2 regions of the Parageobacillus sp. KH3-4 genome follow, and region 1 is predicted to be linked to the other one. Evidence: a T-box and tRNA genes for the amino acid it is inferred to sense, from the RefSeq annotation. Region 1 holds a T-box; the other holds one or more tRNA genes.
What was found. A T-box is a leader RNA that pairs with one kind of tRNA and senses whether it is charged. The one in region 1 lies ahead of thrS (threonine--tRNA ligase), so its partner is inferred to be a tRNA-Thr.
Positions count from the first base shown of each region.

Region 2: it encodes a tRNA-Thr, which carries the amino acid that the T-box ahead of thrS (threonine--tRNA ligase) is inferred to sense. The anticodon was not compared.

Region 1 is NZ_AP025627.1:791,232-799,202, reverse strand. It holds gene MWM02_RS04065 (dicarboxylate/amino acid:cation symporter) at 1-570, opposite strand, end outside; gene MWM02_RS04060 (aspartate aminotransferase family protein) at 813-2,192, shown strand; gene thrS (threonine--tRNA ligase) at 2,403-4,337, opposite strand; T-box leader at 4,389-4,631, opposite strand; gene ytxC (putative sporulation protein YtxC) at 4,681-5,553, opposite strand; gene dnaI (primosomal protein DnaI) at 5,658-6,593, opposite strand; gene MWM02_RS04040 (replication initiation and membrane attachment family protein) at 6,606-7,971, opposite strand, start outside.
Region 2 is NZ_AP025627.1:157,901-165,871, forward strand. It holds rRNA gene MWM02_RS00885 (23S ribosomal RNA) at 1-1,780, shown strand, start outside; rRNA gene rrf (5S ribosomal RNA) at 1,915-2,031, shown strand; tRNA gene MWM02_RS00895 (tRNA-Asn) at 2,182-2,256, shown strand; tRNA gene MWM02_RS00900 (tRNA-Thr) at 2,258-2,330, shown strand; tRNA gene MWM02_RS00905 (tRNA-Glu) at 2,352-2,423, shown strand; tRNA gene MWM02_RS00910 (tRNA-Val) at 2,436-2,508, shown strand; tRNA gene MWM02_RS00915 (tRNA-Thr) at 2,788-2,860, shown strand; tRNA gene MWM02_RS00920 (tRNA-Tyr) at 2,870-2,951, shown strand; tRNA gene MWM02_RS00925 (tRNA-Gln) at 3,024-3,098, shown strand; tRNA gene MWM02_RS00930 (tRNA-Lys) at 3,315-3,387, shown strand; tRNA gene MWM02_RS00935 (tRNA-Gly) at 3,395-3,466, shown strand; tRNA gene MWM02_RS00940 (tRNA-Ala) at 3,484-3,556, shown strand; gene rocF (arginase) at 3,724-4,626, shown strand; gene sigW (RNA polymerase sigma factor SigW) at 4,785-5,348, shown strand; gene rsiW (anti-sigma-W factor RsiW) at 5,363-5,974, shown strand; gene cdaA (diadenylate cyclase CdaA) at 6,074-6,898, shown strand; gene MWM02_RS00965 (CdaR family protein) at 6,891-7,971, shown strand, end outside.

The DNA of each region.
Region 1 (7,971 bases):
GACCGACATAACCATATTTACAAGCCTAAAGGACGCTTTAGAAATCGTTTCCAAAATTCGAATGACTGGCTTTGCTTCGTCTCCAATGCTTACTAAAGCGATGCCAAACATGACACAAAAGAAAATAACTGCGAGGAGATCGCTTCTGGCAAGTGCATCGACAATATTAGTCGGAATAATATTTAAAATTAATGTTTTGCCATCCATAACAACGGAAGTATTCTCTGAAATAGAGGAAATATCCGCTTTGGGTAAATCTTTTAAGTTTGTCCCGACACCAGGTTTTAATATGTTACCTACAGCTAAACCAATAAATAAAATAATAGTAGTAATTAATTCAAACCAAATGATTGTTTTTAGGCCAACCCGTCCCATTCTCTTTATATCTCCAACCCCAGTAATACCAACTAAAAGAGTAGATACAATAACCGGTAGAACAACCATTTTAATCAAACGAATAAATCCATCACCTAACGGTTTAATAGCAACTCCTGCCTCTGGGAAAAAATAGCCAAAAACTGCCCCCAAGATAGCCGCAATCAGAATAAAGAAGGCAAACCTAGTTTTCAAATGAATCCCTCCAAAATTCTCTATTTTGAAATAAATCTAACATATCAGAATATTTTGTGCAATATTTTTTTCATTATTCAATATATTCTAAAATATAAACAATAATTCTAACCATAAATGACTGTACTACAGGTCATTTTATCTACTAACCCTAAAAAATACTGAAAATTCTTGATAAAGAAATTAATATTTCATATAATTACTTATAAAGAAATAATTTTTTTATCATGGAGGGCAATAAAATGGCTATTCCGGAGAGTGAATTTTTGTTATCTAATTTGACACCAAAATCAGCAGAGTATTATCAAAAAGCATGTGAAATTATCCCAGGAGGAGTAACCGCTAATATTAAATATTTCACGCCACATCCTATCGTGATGGCAAAAGGGAAAGGAAGTAAACTTTATGATCTAGACGGAAATGAATACATTGATTATTTATTATCTTACGGGGCACTTATTCTAGGTCATGGCCACCCTGATGTACTTCATGCAGTTGAGAGCCAAATTAAAGAAGCCGGCACAACTATATTTGGTACACCGCATGAACTAGAAACCATAATGGCACAAACTTTAATTGATTTATATCCTGGAATTGAAATGGTTCGCTATACAAATTCAGGATTAGAAGCAACGCTTTTGGCTATTCGAATTGCTATGGCATACACAGGTAAAAAGAAGTTAGCAAAATTTGAAGGCCATTACCATGGCGGCTATGATCAAGTATTACTTAGTGTTAACCCAAACTTAAATAAAGCCGGAGAACCGCACCAACCTCAGGCGGTCCCTGAATCACCCGGAATTCCAGATTATTATGTTCAAAATACGATCATATTGCCATTTAATGATATAGAAGCAACAGAAAGTATTTTGCGTACACACAAAAGCGATATAGCAGCAGTTATTCTTGAACCAGTTCAAGGAGGATTCATTCCAGCTGAACCGGCATTTATGAAAAAACTCCGCAAGTTGACTGAAGAACTTGATATTGTGCTTATTTTCGATGAAGTAAAGACAGGTTTCCGAGTATCTCTAGGTGGGGCACAAGAAGTATATGGGGTTAAACCAGATTTAACCGCATTAGGAAAAGTGCTTGGTGGAGGATTTCCAATAGGAGCCGTCGGTGGGAAAAGGGATATCATGATGATTAGTGCACCAAATCGGGGGCGCGATCTTCTGGCTTTTGGAGAAGATAGTGATGTAAAGAAAGATCCTTTGTTTCACAGTGGTACTTACAATGGTCATCCAACCGTCTTGGCTGCAGGTTTAGCCACAATTAAAGCATTAAAACAAGACGGAGTAATGGATTTACTATTTAATAATACGAACATATTGCGACAACAATTAGAAACACTTTATCATTCTTATGGTTTTAAGATGCAAACAATTGGAATGGGAAGTATTTTCAACATAATTTTAACAGATAAGCCAATAAGAAATTACAGAGATATGTTTCACGCAGATATGACATTACGCAAAAAAATAGATTATGAGCTATTAAAGGCTGGTGTTTATATAAAACCGTTAAATCGCTATTCGATGTCTATCGTTCACGATGAAAAAGATATCGAGCGGACAATAGAAGCACACGAAATTGCTTTAAAAAACGCAACTAAATTATAACAATTAATTGACTTTATCAATTGTCAAGCAGAGAACTCAAAATAGTTGATTTTAGCAAACAACTCCTAATTATAAGAAGATCCTTATGCAGTATTACATGTCCAGCGTAAAGAACTATACATAACATAAAAAAATCTAGGGGGATATGGGAAAGGAGCGCTGAATGCATTGAAAAACCCGTGAAGCAAAACTTCACGGGTGTGTTTTTGACTATTTTCGCCGCACTTCTTCCTGTAAGGAAGCAATAAAGCCATCAAGCGCCACTGTTTCGCTTTTTTGTTCGCCGTATTTGCGGACGTTGACGGCGCCTTCTGCCATTTCCCTGTCACCGACGACAAGCATGTAAGGAATTTTTTGGATTTGTGCTTCGCGAATTTTATAACTAATTTTTTCGTCGCGTTCATCGACTTCAACGCGGAATCCTTTCGCTTGCAGCGCTTCTTTTACTTCGTATGCATAGTCGAGATGCGCCTCCGGCGATACCGGAATGACTTTCACTTGCACAGGCGCGAGCCAAGTCGGAAATGCTCCTTTATATTCTTCAATTAAGAAGGCGACGAACCGTTCCATCGTCGAAACGACGCCGCGATGGATGACAACCGGGCGATGCGGTTTGCCGTCTTCGCCGATGTATGTTAAATCGAAGCGTTCCGGCATTAAAAAGTCAAGTTGCACCGTTGACAATGTTTCGTCTTTTCCAAGCGCTGTGCGCACTTGTACGTCCAATTTCGGACCGTAAAACGCCGCTTCTCCTTCCGCTTCGTAATATTCTAACCCCAATTCATCCATCGCTTCACGCAGCATGCTTTGTGCTTTTTCCCACATTTCATCATCATCGTAATATTTTTCTTTATCGTGCGGATCGCGGTAAGAAAGGCGGAACGAATAGTCATTTAAGCCAAAATCTTTGTATACTTCCAAAATTAAGTTCACAACGCGCTTAAATTCGTCTTTAATCTGGTCCGGACGAACAAAGATATGGGCATCATTCAGCGTCATGCCCCGGACGCGCTGCAAGCCGGAAAGCGCTCCGGACATTTCGTAGCGATGCATCGTGCCGAGCTCTGCGATGCGGATCGGCAGCTCGCGGTAGCTATGAATTTTATTTTTATAAATCATCATATGATGCGGACAGTTCATTGGGCGTAGCACAAGCTGCTCATTATCCATTTCCATCGGCGGGAACATGTTATCTTTGTAATGATCCCAGTGTCCAGAAGTTTTATACAACTCGACGCTGCCGAGCACCGGCGTATAGACGTGCTGATAGCCGAGCTCAATTTCCTTATCGACAATATAGCGCTCGATAATGCGGCGAATCGTCGCCCCTTTCGGCAGCCAGAGCGGCAGGCCTTGTCCGATTTTTTGCGAAGTCATAAACAATTCAAGCTCTTTTCCTAATTTGCGATGGTCGCGCTCTTTCGCTTCCTGCAATAAACGCAGGTATTCATCCAAATCTTCTTTTTTAAAGAACGCCGTTCCATAAATGCGCTGCAGCATTTTATTTTTGCTGTCGCCGCGCCAGTATGCTCCTGAGATGTTCAGCAGCTTAAATTCTTTAATTTTCCCTGTCGACGGAACATGGACACCGCGGCAAAGATCAAAAAATTCGCCTTGTTCGTAAATGGAGATCGTTTCTCCTTCCGGGATATCGTTAATTAATTCGAGTTTTAAATTGTCGCCGATTTCCTCATAAAGACGGATCGCTTCCTCGCGGCTTACTTCTTTCCGGACGATTTCCAAGTTTTCTTTCACAATTTTCCGCATTTCTTGTTCAATTTTCGGCAAGTCTTCCGGAGTTAGCGATTCTTCCATATCGATATCGTAATAGAAGCCGTTTTCAATGACCGGACCGACGCCGAGTTTGACGTTTTTATAAAGGCGCTTAATCGCCTGTGCCATTAAATGGGCCGTGCTATGGCGCAAAATGTCAAGCGCTTCCGGCATATCTTGCGTAATGATCGAAATCGCCCCATCTTCCTGAATTGGGGTGCGCAAATCGATCAAACGATCGTTCAGTTTTCCAGCAATCGCTTTTTTCTTTAAACCCGGGCTAATCGATGCAGCGATTTGTTCCGTCGTTGTCCCTTTTGGAAACTCCTTTACCGCTCCGTCAGGAAATGTAATGCGAATCATTTCCGCCATACTCTTTTCCTCCTTTTTTTATGTTGAAAAATAAAAAAACTCCTCCCTCAACAAAGGGACGAGTTTGCTTCGCGGTTCCACCCTTCTTCCCATCGCCGGTAAAAAGGCACACTTCTCCCCAGCGATGGCTCGAATCGAATAACGGCCGTACCGTCGGCAATTACTGGACATGCGTCGTTCACTGCCGCAGCTCCGAGGTGGTAAGTGTATTTCTCGTGTTAGGAAGGTTGCAGCCGATGCCTTCCCTCTCTGGAAACCGTAAAAATACACCCTTGTCCTCATCATCACTTTTATGTATTCTCTATGTACGCTATTATAGAATGAGTGCATGAAAAAATCAAGATCATCTCTCCTGCTTTGCATCAATGGCTCGATATTTTGCAAAAGCGCTTTGTCTATAGAGCCGGATTCGTTCTTGAAATACGTTTTGAATCGTTTGAACCATGCCGTCCTCCTCATGATCGGTATATAAATAAATCATGCTGGGAGCGATAGACACGAGCGGCGCTAATAAAGAAGAATCAATATACATAGGTTGGCTGACGATCAAATTGCGGTCAATGAATTGTTTTAATTCACTCGCTGTAATTTCCCGTAACTTTTCATCAAAAAAAAGAAAAGATGGCGACTTATGGACTAAATGGATGACAGGCAATTTCGGCCGCTTTGCTGCTACGAAATCGCGCAACATTTGTACAAAATTTTGATATTCCTGCTCTAGTTTATATTCGTCAATCGCCAGTTCGACGTAGTGTTGAAGCTGCTCCATATACGATTTAAGGCGAAAGGTGACAAAGGACGAAAAGGAAAAAGAGAGACCGTCTCTTAAAAACTGACTTAGCGCGTTTGCAATCAATGTTTTGCGTGAAACGGAAGGTTGTTTTCCCGTTCGGTAATCATACCTCTCTCCATCCAGAAACGAATGGGCAAGCTGTAAAATTTGCTGCTGCTCTTCTTTATCTTGAAAATAAAACGTATTAGAAATAATCGATAACAATAGCCGGTCTTCGATAAAATGAAGAATCAATGTTGTCATTGCCGGTATCAAATCGCATGAGATCGCTTCATCGGTGTCGCCATATATGTAAATCGTGACGAGGGAATCTCCATTGTATGTTGTTCGAAAGCGCGGATGAGTCGTTTTTTTCTGCCTTTTATTCAGTAAACAAAACAACTTCTCAGCGTCATGTGCCTGTTCAAAATAAATTTCAATCAAACGTCGTTTCCCCCCTTACGAGTGAATGCTTGTTTCTATATATATGGGGGCAAACGATTGTTTAGAATAAAAAATAAAAGGATATTTCCGCTTTTGGAAACATCCTATTCAAGCCGGCGGTTTTTTCCTTTCACTTCGACCGGCTGCGCCAAATAGCGGATCCGCTCCATAATGCGCGCCGCTTTCACTTGTTCTTCTTCCCCGCGCTGCGAATATGTCAAATGGTGCGCTAGTTGCTGCAAATCAAAGTTCGATGTAAAAAATGTCGGCAAGTTTTCGAACATCCGGTATTGCAAAATAGGACCTAATAAATCGTCGCGCACCCAGCTCGACATGGATTCTGCGCCGATATCATCAAGCATCAAAATCGGCACTTTTTTGACATAATCGAGTTTTTCGTTAATCGTTTGGTCTTGCAGCGAACTTTTTAGCTCACGGAAAAACTCCGGCACATACACAATAAGAGACGGCACGTTTTTTTTCGCAAGGGCGTTGGCGATCGCGCCAAGAATATACGTTTTTCCAACGCCAAACGACCCGTATAAATAAAGTCCTTTCATTTTCTTTCCCGGCTCATACTCCGACACAAAGCGATCGGCAAGTTCAATCGCCTTCATTCGCCCCTCATCAGCAAGATCAATATCCGAAAGCGACGCTTGCAAAATCTCGCGGGGAACAAACAAACTTTGAATCAATGACTCCTGCCGCTTTCGCTCATCATATTTTACTTTTGCCGGGCAGCGTTCATACTCCACATCAATGGCTGTTCCTTTGATCACAAGGCGAGGGTGGTATCCTTTTAAAAAATTTTTGCATTGGTCCAAACTTGGGCACTGGCCGCAGTTTTTGCTTTGCTCCATAAACTCATGCAGCTTCATTAAACTGCGGTCCACCATTTCCTTTGTGATTTCCTGTTCATGTTCGCGCAAAAACGCTTGTATTTCTGGGTGTGAAAGAATTCGCCGCTTCATTTGCTCATAGTGCTGCTGAAAGCCTTTCTTGCCAAGCAGTCGATTTAACAGTTGATCGATTCGTTCCATCATTTTCACATCCTATTGTTCGTCGCGATATTTTTTTAATCGTTCTTCTAGCTCCCGCCGTTTTGCCTCAATATTCACGTTTTCATCCTTATCTTGATCATCGTTTTGACTATAATCCATATTGAGCCATTCTGGCAATAATTCTTTTCGCACCGCTTTTCTGCCTGTTCTTTTGCCCTTTTCCTTTTCCTTTGCCCAGCTTTGATATGTTTTTGCTTCTTGTTTTGCCAGCTCCATCGCTTCCTTGACTGTTTTCACATTTTTCCGCGACCAATGGCTGGCGATCTTTTCGACATACGACTTGGTCAACTTCATATCGGTGCGCAACATGACATAATAAATTAACACGTTCACCACACCAGGAAGCAATTGTTGCTGGAACATAATATCTTCAATTAGACGCAAATCGCTCATCGACGGTTCGGCCCCCCCGGATATTTCGATTAACAATTGGCGCGGGGAGATCGTTTCCAGCTGTTTCATCAGTAGTTCCTCTTTCGTTTTCGGCTCGACATTCGTCATCGTACGATATGGAAGCGGCTGCACGCGCGAACTTAAGCTAGGAGGAGAGTCGCCGCGTTCAAACTCATACCACTCATGGACGGCTTTTCGCAATGCATCGATATCAATATGGTCAGACGGATCAATCACGCTCATGACAATTTTTTGCATATCAAGCGGTCCGATGCCGTATAAAAACGCTAATTTTTTTATCGCTTCTTTTACTTTTGGCGTAATCGCCCGCTTTGGTACCATATATTTCGATAAACCGGCAAAAAACAGTTCAAAGTCAAATACATCATCGCTAAGGTCATACGTATTCTCTTTTCTGCCGATATACTCATACCCATCAACAAGCCGTAAATCTTCTTGTGTTTCTTCATTCATCTTCGCAACCATTTGCTCGACATGCACAGACGCAAATACGTCGTGAAACGCGCGAGTAACGGGAACAAATTTTGCTCGGTCAATAGACGGGGTGGAAAAAAATTGTTTCAGTTCCTGAAACTTATGCTTGCCGATACGGTTATAGAGGAAAACGTTAAGCATTCCGTCCGTAAAAAATTGTTCCGGTGTGAGCGGCGGCTGCAATTCATAAATAAATAGTTTCGGTTCTTCTCTATTTACATACGTCTTTAATAGCCCGATGCCTTCCAGTTTCAAACGTTCTTCGTAAATTTCTTTTAAATTGCATTGCATCAGCACCATCAGACTATGATGGGTCGTTTCCTTTTCAGAAAGCAGTTCCAATTCGCTCCATAACGTCATATAAAGGCTTAAGGCCCGATACCCTATTAACGGTTGATAAAGCAGTGTGAGCACTTTTCGGTCAAAGTCATGAAGCACTCCATTGCTCCGTACCGTATAGCGGTCAACA
Region 2 (7,971 bases), 630 kb from region 1:
AGTGACTCTGCGCCGAAAATGTACCGGGGCTAAACGTACCACCGAAGCTGTGGGATGACCGATGGTCATCGGTAGGGGAGCGTTCTAAGTGCGCCGAAGCGAGACCGGAAGGACTCGTGGAGCGCTTAGAAGTGAGAATGCCGGTGTGAGTAGCGAAAACAGAGGTGAGAATCCTCTGCACCGAAAGCCTAAGGGTTCCTGAGGAAGGTTCGTCCGCTCAGGGTTAGTCGGGACCTAAGCCGAGGCCGAAAGGCGTAGGTGATGGGCAACAGGTCGAGATTCCTGTACCACCTCCTCACCGTTTGAGCGATGGGGGGACGCAGGAAGGTAGGGCGAGCAGGCTGCTGGAATAGCCTGTCCAAGCGGTTAGGCCGCCAGATAGGCAAATCCGTCTGGCAATAAGGCGGAACCGTGATGGCGAAGGGACCTTTGGTCCCGAAGTCCCCGATCCTACACTGCCAAGAAAAGCCTCTAGCGAGGTGGGAGGTGCCCGTACCGCAAACCGACACAGGTAGGCGAGGAGAGAATCCTAAGGTGCGCGGGAGAACTCTCGTTAAGGAACTCGGCAAAATGACCCCGTAACTTCGGGAGAAGGGGTGCTCTCTTGGGTCTCAAGCCCGAGGGAGCCGCAGTGAAAAGGCCCAAGCGACTGTTTATCAAAAACACAGGTCTCTGCGAAGCCGAAAGGCGAAGTATAGGGGCTGACACCTGCCCGGTGCTGGAAGGTTAAGGGGAGCGCTTAAGCCGCAAGGCTGAAGGTGCGAACCGAAGCCCCAGTAAACGGCGGCCGTAACTATAACGGTCCTAAGGTAGCGAAATTCCTTGTCGGGTAAGTTCCGACCCGCACGAAAGGTGTAACGACTTGGGCACTGTCTCAACGAGAGACCCGGTGAAATCATACTACCTGTGAAGATGCAGGTTACCCGCGACAGGACGGAAAGACCCCGTGGAGCTTTACTGCAGCCTGATATGGAATTTTGGTATCGCTTGTACAGGATAGGTGGGAGCCTGGGAAGCCGGAGCGCCAGCTTCGGTGGAGGCGGCGGTGGGATACCACCCTGGCGGTATTGAAATTCTAACCCGCACCCCTTATCGGGGTGGGAGACAGTGTCAGGTGGGCAGTTTGACTGGGGCGGTCGCCTCCCAAAAGGTAACGGAGGCGCCCAAAGGTTCCCTCAGAATGGTTGGAAATCATTCGGAGAGTGCAAAGGCAGAAGGGAGCTTGACTGCGAGACGGACAGGTCGAGCAGGGACGAAAGTCGGGCTTAGTGATCCGGTGGTTCCGTATGGAAGGGCCATCGCTCAACGGATAAAAGCTACCCCGGGGATAACAGGCTGATCTCCCCCAAGAGTCCACATCGACGGGGAGGTTTGGCACCTCGATGTCGGCTCATCGCATCCTGGGGCTGTAGTCGGTCCCAAGGGTTGGGCTGTTCGCCCATTAAAGCGGTACGCGAGCTGGGTTCAGAACGTCGTGAGACAGTTCGGTCCCTATCCGTCGCGGGCGCAGGAAATTTGAGAGGAGCTGTCCTTAGTACGAGAGGACCGGGATGGACGCACCGCTGGTGTACCAGTTGTCCCGCCAGGGGCACCGCTGGGTAGCTATGTGCGGAAGGGATAAGCGCTGAAAGCATCTAAGCGTGAAGCCCCCCTCAAGATGAGATTTCCCATCGCGAAAAGCGAGTAAGATCCCTCGAAGATGACGAGGTCGATAGGTCCGAGGTGGAAGCGTGGCGACACGTGGAGCTGACGGATACTAATCGATCGAGGACTTAACCAAGCGGAACGGAAAAGCAAAGGAAGCCGCCCAGCGAAACGGTTTCTTCCAAATGGACGGTTATCTAGTTTTGAGGGAACGAATCTCTCTTGACAAAAGAGATGATTAAAATATAATAATACCTGTCAGAATACTTGCCTAGTGACAATAGCGGAGAGGAAACACCCGTTCCCATTCCGAACACGGAAGTTAAGCTCTCCAGCGCCGATGGTAGTTGGGGCCAGCGCCCCTGCGAGAGTAGGTCGTTGCTAGGCAAGTTAAATCTTCCGCAGTAGCTCAGTGGGGAGCAACGAGCCTAAGCTTCATCGAATAAGCTGCGAGTTGCCTCGACGCATTTGACCTCTTTGAATTAGCTAGAAGAGGAAGAGGCAACAAAAATAGAGTATAAACCAATAACTTGTTATTCCGCAGTAGCTCAGTGGTAGAGCAATCGGCTGTTAACCGATCGGTCGCAGGTTCGAATCCTGCCTGCGGAGCCATGCTTCCATAGCTCAGTTGGTAGAGCACTTCCATGGTAAGGAAGAGGTCACCGGTTCAAGTCCGGTTGGAAGCTTTTGTAATTCTCTTGTTTTTTGGCCCGTTGGTCAAGTGGTTAAGACACCGCCCTTTCACGGCGGTAACACGGGTTCGAATCCCGTACGGGTCACTTTCTTTTTGTGGAGGATTAGCTCAGCTGGGAGAGCACTTGCCTTACAAGCAAGGGGTCGGCGGTTCGATCCCGTCATCCTCCACTATATAATATTTTATTGGATTGTGAGCAGTTGTAAGTTGCCCCCGACACGCTAATACTAGCTAGAAGTGAAAGGTAGATGGAGAGTCAAAGTACGCTCCATTACCTTTCATGCCACCTTAGTTCAATAATTAAGGTTTGGTAATTTTTTATGTCAGCCTTAAGCTTGTTGGTAAAGGCAAGCATTACATCCATGGGTTCGTTCCCATTTATCTAACATCGTTGATCAGCTAGAAGAAGGAAAACAAAGGAACTTAGCGTATATGTCGATCTTTTTTATGCCGGCTTAGCTCAATTGGTAGAGCAACTGACTTGTAATCAGTAGGTTGCGGGTTCAAGTCCTGCAGCCGGCATCGCAATGTGGAGGGGTAGCGAAGTGGCCAAACGCGGCGGACTGTAAATCCGCTCCCTTTGGGTTCGGCGGTTCGAATCCGTCCCCCTCCATCTTCGTAGTTAAACAAGTATAAATTTTTATGTTATGTGTGATAATATTTTCGGTTGGTACTTCTGGATTGTTGGGCTATAGCCAAGCGGTAAGGCAACGGACTTTGACTCCGTGATGCGCTGGTTCGAATCCAGCTAGCCCAGCCATCACTCATTAGTTAGAATTGGCAGGAAGCAACGAGCCTAAGCTTCTATGGATCCGCTCCGAGTTGCCTCGACGCATTTAACATCTTTGAATAGCTAGTAGAGGAAGAGGCAACGGGCCGGAAAATTCCGATATGTTGTCCAACGCATTTAACATCTTTGAGTTTGCTGACAGGGGAAGAGGCATCGAAAATCATGAGTGTCTTCATTTAGCTATATGAGCCATTAGCTCAGTTGGTAGAGCATCTGACTTTTAATCAGAGGGTCGGAGGTTCGAATCCTCCATGGCTCATCGACATGCGGAAGTAGTTCAGTGGCAGAACACCACCTTGCCAAGGTGGGGGTCGCGGGTTCAAGTCCCGTCTTCCGCTTTTTTACAAATAAATATGGGGCCTTAGCTCAGCTGGGAGAGCGCCTGCTTTGCACGCAGGAGGTCATCGGTTCGATCCCGATAGGCTCCATTGACTAACATCCCATTTCGTTTCATTCCGAAATGGGATGTTTTTTGTTTGTGCTGATCTCAGATTTTTTGTCTGTCAAGAATAAATATTCAAAAAATTGTTAAGTTGAGTCAATATGATATTTTCGTCTACAATAGTGAAGTAGTACGATGGAAAGGGGAGGCAGCATGAAGAAGATATCGATTATTGGGGTGCCAATGGATTTAGGGCAGACACGCCGCGGTGTGGATATGGGACCGAGTGCCATGCGTTATGCGGGAATAATCGAAAGGCTAGAACGCCTTCATTATGAAATTGAAGATTTAGGCGATATTTCAATTGGAAAAGCGGAACGGTCTGATGATGAAGAGTTACGACTTAACTTACGTAATTTGAAAGCGATTGCAGAAATAAATGAAAAATTAGCCGAGATGGTGGACGATGTAGTCCAAAGAGGGCGCTTTCCTCTTGTATTAGGCGGCGACCATAGCATTGCCATTGGAACATTAGCAGGTGTCGCAAAGCATTATCAAAATTTGGGAGTTATTTGGTATGATGCCCATGGCGATTTAAATACGGCGGAAACTTCTCCGTCTGGGAACATTCATGGGATGTCGCTCGCTGTGAGTCTTGGCTTGGGGCATCCACATTTGACGAATATCGGTGGTTACAGCCCAAAAGTGAAACCGGAAAATATTGTTCTTATTGGTGTCCGCTCTCTTGATGAGGGGGAAAAGCGATTAATCCATGACAAGGGAATTAAGGTATATACAATGCATGAAGTAGATCGCCTCGGCATGACGACAGTGATGCAAGAAACGATTGCTTATTTGAAGGGACAGACGGACGGCGTGCATTTATCACTCGATTTAGATGGGATGGATCCGCACGATGCTCCGGGAGTGGGCACGCCGGTTATCGGGGGGCTTACTTATCGCGAAAGCCATTTGGCAATGGAAATGCTTGCAGAAGCGCAACTAATTACATCAGCGGAATTTGTAGAAGTCAATCCGATTTTAGATGAACGCAATAAGACTGCCTCCGTCGCGGTAGGATTGATAGGGTCCCTTTTTGGAGAAAAGTTAGTGTAGAGGCAGAAAACGGCAGATTTTATAGAATCTGCTGTTTTATTTTTGTTTAGTGAAAGATTAAGCAGATATGGTAAAATAATTGTACGTGCTTGCCTGAAACTTTTTTTATGCATGAACGTAATACACTGTAGCCGCAGTGTGCGGAGGTATCGTATTATATGGAGATATTCGTGAAAAAACGCATCAAAGCGATCAAAAAAGGGGATCAAAATGCCTATGCAGATATTGTAGACCTTTATAAAGACAAAATATACCGCTTATGTTACCGTATGCTCGGAAACCGTCACGAGGCGGAAGATACCGCCCAAGAGGCATTTATTCGCGCTTATGTTAATATTCATACGTATAATCCAAACATGAAGTTTTCTTCGTGGCTTTACCGAATTGCCACCAATTTAGCAATTGATAAAATCCGGAAGAAAAAACCCGACGCCTATTTAGACGAAGAGATAAGCGGCACGGACGGACTTACGATGTATTCGCAGCTTTCCTCTAATGAAGCTTCTCCGGAAGAAACATTAGAAAGCATGGAGCTACAGGAAACCGTACAGAAAGCGATTGAAAAACTTCCAGAAAAGTATCGCAGCGTTATTGTGTTAAAGTATATAGAAGATTTATCGTTACAGGAGATTAGCGAAATTTTGGATTTGCCGCTCGGCACCGTAAAAACAAGAATTCACCGTGGCAGAGAAGCGTTACGAAAGCATTTGGGCCATTTATGAGAGGAGGGAAGAACATGAAATGTCCACATAACATTATAAACCTTATGCACGATTACTTAGATGGTGATATTGAGCCGCATGATGCGAAAATATTAAGGGAGCATTTGCAGCAATGTTCGGCATGCGCTGACCATTTTAATGGATTAAAGAAAACAGTGGCGTTTATTCAGCATGCGTCCCACCTCATCCCTCCTTCTGACTTTACGGCGCGTGTGATGGCAAAGCTGCCGAAAGAGAAGAAGATAATTCGTATGAGAAGGTGGCTGCAAAACCATCCGTTCATTACCGCCGCGTCTTTATTTGTTATTTTGACGATCGGAAGCCTATTTACCACATGGAATGAACAAAAACAGTTTTCTGTTTCGACACGTGAAAATGTCATCATTCGTGGCCATACGGTTATTGTTCCGAAAGGAGAAGTTGTCCAAGGAGACATCGTCGTTCGCAACGGTTCTATAAAGATCGAAGGGAAAGTCGAGGGCAATGTTACCGTCATTCATGGTGAAAAATATTTAGCTTCCGCGGGGCAAGTAACAGGAGAATTGGAAGAAATTAACCAAGTATTTGAATGGATTTGGTATAATATTAAGGAGCGAGTAAAGGATGCTGTGGAAGCGTTCGAATAGAGGGCCATCTTTTTCGATGGCTTTTTTGTATGATATGTTATAATAAAAGAGCTGTTTAAATACAATATGTTGGAATTAGATAATAAAGGAAGTGTGAAAATGCCTTTCGGAGAGCTCCCGATTTTAAGCTATTTAGGCAAGATCGTTGATATTCTAGTTGTTTGGTATGTCATATATAAATTCATTATGATGATTCGCGGGACGAAGGCGGTCCAGCTTTTAAAAGGAATTATTCTTATTATGCTCGTGCATCTCGTTAGTAACTTTCTCGGCCTTAGCACATTGCAATGGTTAATGGATCGGGCAATCACATGGGGGTTTCTCGCGCTTATTATTATCTTCCAGCCGGAATTACGGCGCGCGCTTGAGCAGTTAGGGCGGGGAAGGCTGTTTTCGCGAAGCAGCGCAAATGATGACGAAGAACAAACGAAAATGGTTGAGGCGATTATTAAAGCGACAGAATATATGGCAAAACGGCGGATTGGCGCGTTAATTTCCATTGAACGGGAAACGGGAATGGGAGATTATATTGAAACAGGCATTATTTTGAATGCCCGTGTTTCTTCTGAACTATTAATTAATATTTTTATCCCTAACACTCCGTTGCACGACGGGGCCGTCATCATTCAGAAAAACCATGTTGCAGCGGCTGCCTGCTATTTGCCGCTTTCCGAAAGCCCATTTATTTCAAAAGAGCTCGGGACTCGGCATCGTGCTGCGTTAGGGATCAGCGAAGTGACAGATAGTATAACGGTCGTTGTATCAGAAGAGACCGGCGCGGTATCGATCACCAAAAACGGGGAGCTGCACCGAGATTTGACTCCGGAACAGTTTCGGGAGTTGCTTACAAAGGAGCTAGTGCCAGCCACAAAGGCGACTTCCTCATCCCGTTGGCAATGGAGGGGGAAGAAACATGATGGATAGGTTAATGAATAACCATTGGTTTATTAAAATATTTTCTTTGCTGTTAGCGATTATGCTTTATATGTCAGCGAATATTGAAAAAGAAACAAAATCGGGAGTGATTACCCGCAATACGGTGGGGCAGGAGGATACAGAAACGCTGACGAATGTTCCTGTCGTCGTTTATTATGATGAGGAAAATTTAATTGTCTCTGGTATTCCGAAATATGTGAATATCACTTTGCAAGGGCCTGCAAGCATCGTAAAGCCGACTGCTTTGCAGCGCGACTTTGAAGTGTATATTGATTTAACAGACTTACCGTTAGGAACGTATACCGTTCCAATAAAATATAAAGACATCTCTGATAAACTAAAGGTTCAAATTCACCCTTCAACAGCAAGAGTAACAATTCAGGAGAAAGTTTCTAAAAATTTCTCTGTTGGGGTTGATTTGATCAATAAAAATAAAGTGCCGGAAGGCTATATGATTGAACAGCCGCTTGTCAAACCGAACTCTGTCACCATCACTGGTGCCAAACAGTTGATTGATAGCATATCATCCGTAAGAGCGAGAATTGATTTAGGTGGAGCAACAGATACTGTAACACAAGAATCAAGGGTAACCGTTTACGACAGTCGCGGGAACGTGCTAAATTTAGATGTGCAGCCTTCCGTAGTGGAAGTAACTGTTCCGATTAAAAGCCCAAGCAAAACGGTTCCGCTGAAAATTAATCGGACAGGATCGCTGCGAAAAGGATTAAGCATTGTCAAAATAGAAACGATCCCAAATCAAGTGACGATTTTTGGTGAAAAAGAAAAAATCGATTCCATTGAATTTATTGACGGCATTACGATTAATTTGGACGAAATTACAAAAGATACAACGTTGGAAATGGATGTTCCATTGCCCGAAGGAGTAAAAAGCGTTGATCCTTCAAAAATAAAAGTAGTGGTTGACGTGCAAGAAGAAAAAACGAAAATATTAAAGGAAGTGCCAATTCATGTAGTAGGATTAGGAGATCAATATACAGTTGATTTTATCGATCCACAAAAAGGAGCGATGGATGTTCAACTATATGGAGCGCCAGACGTAT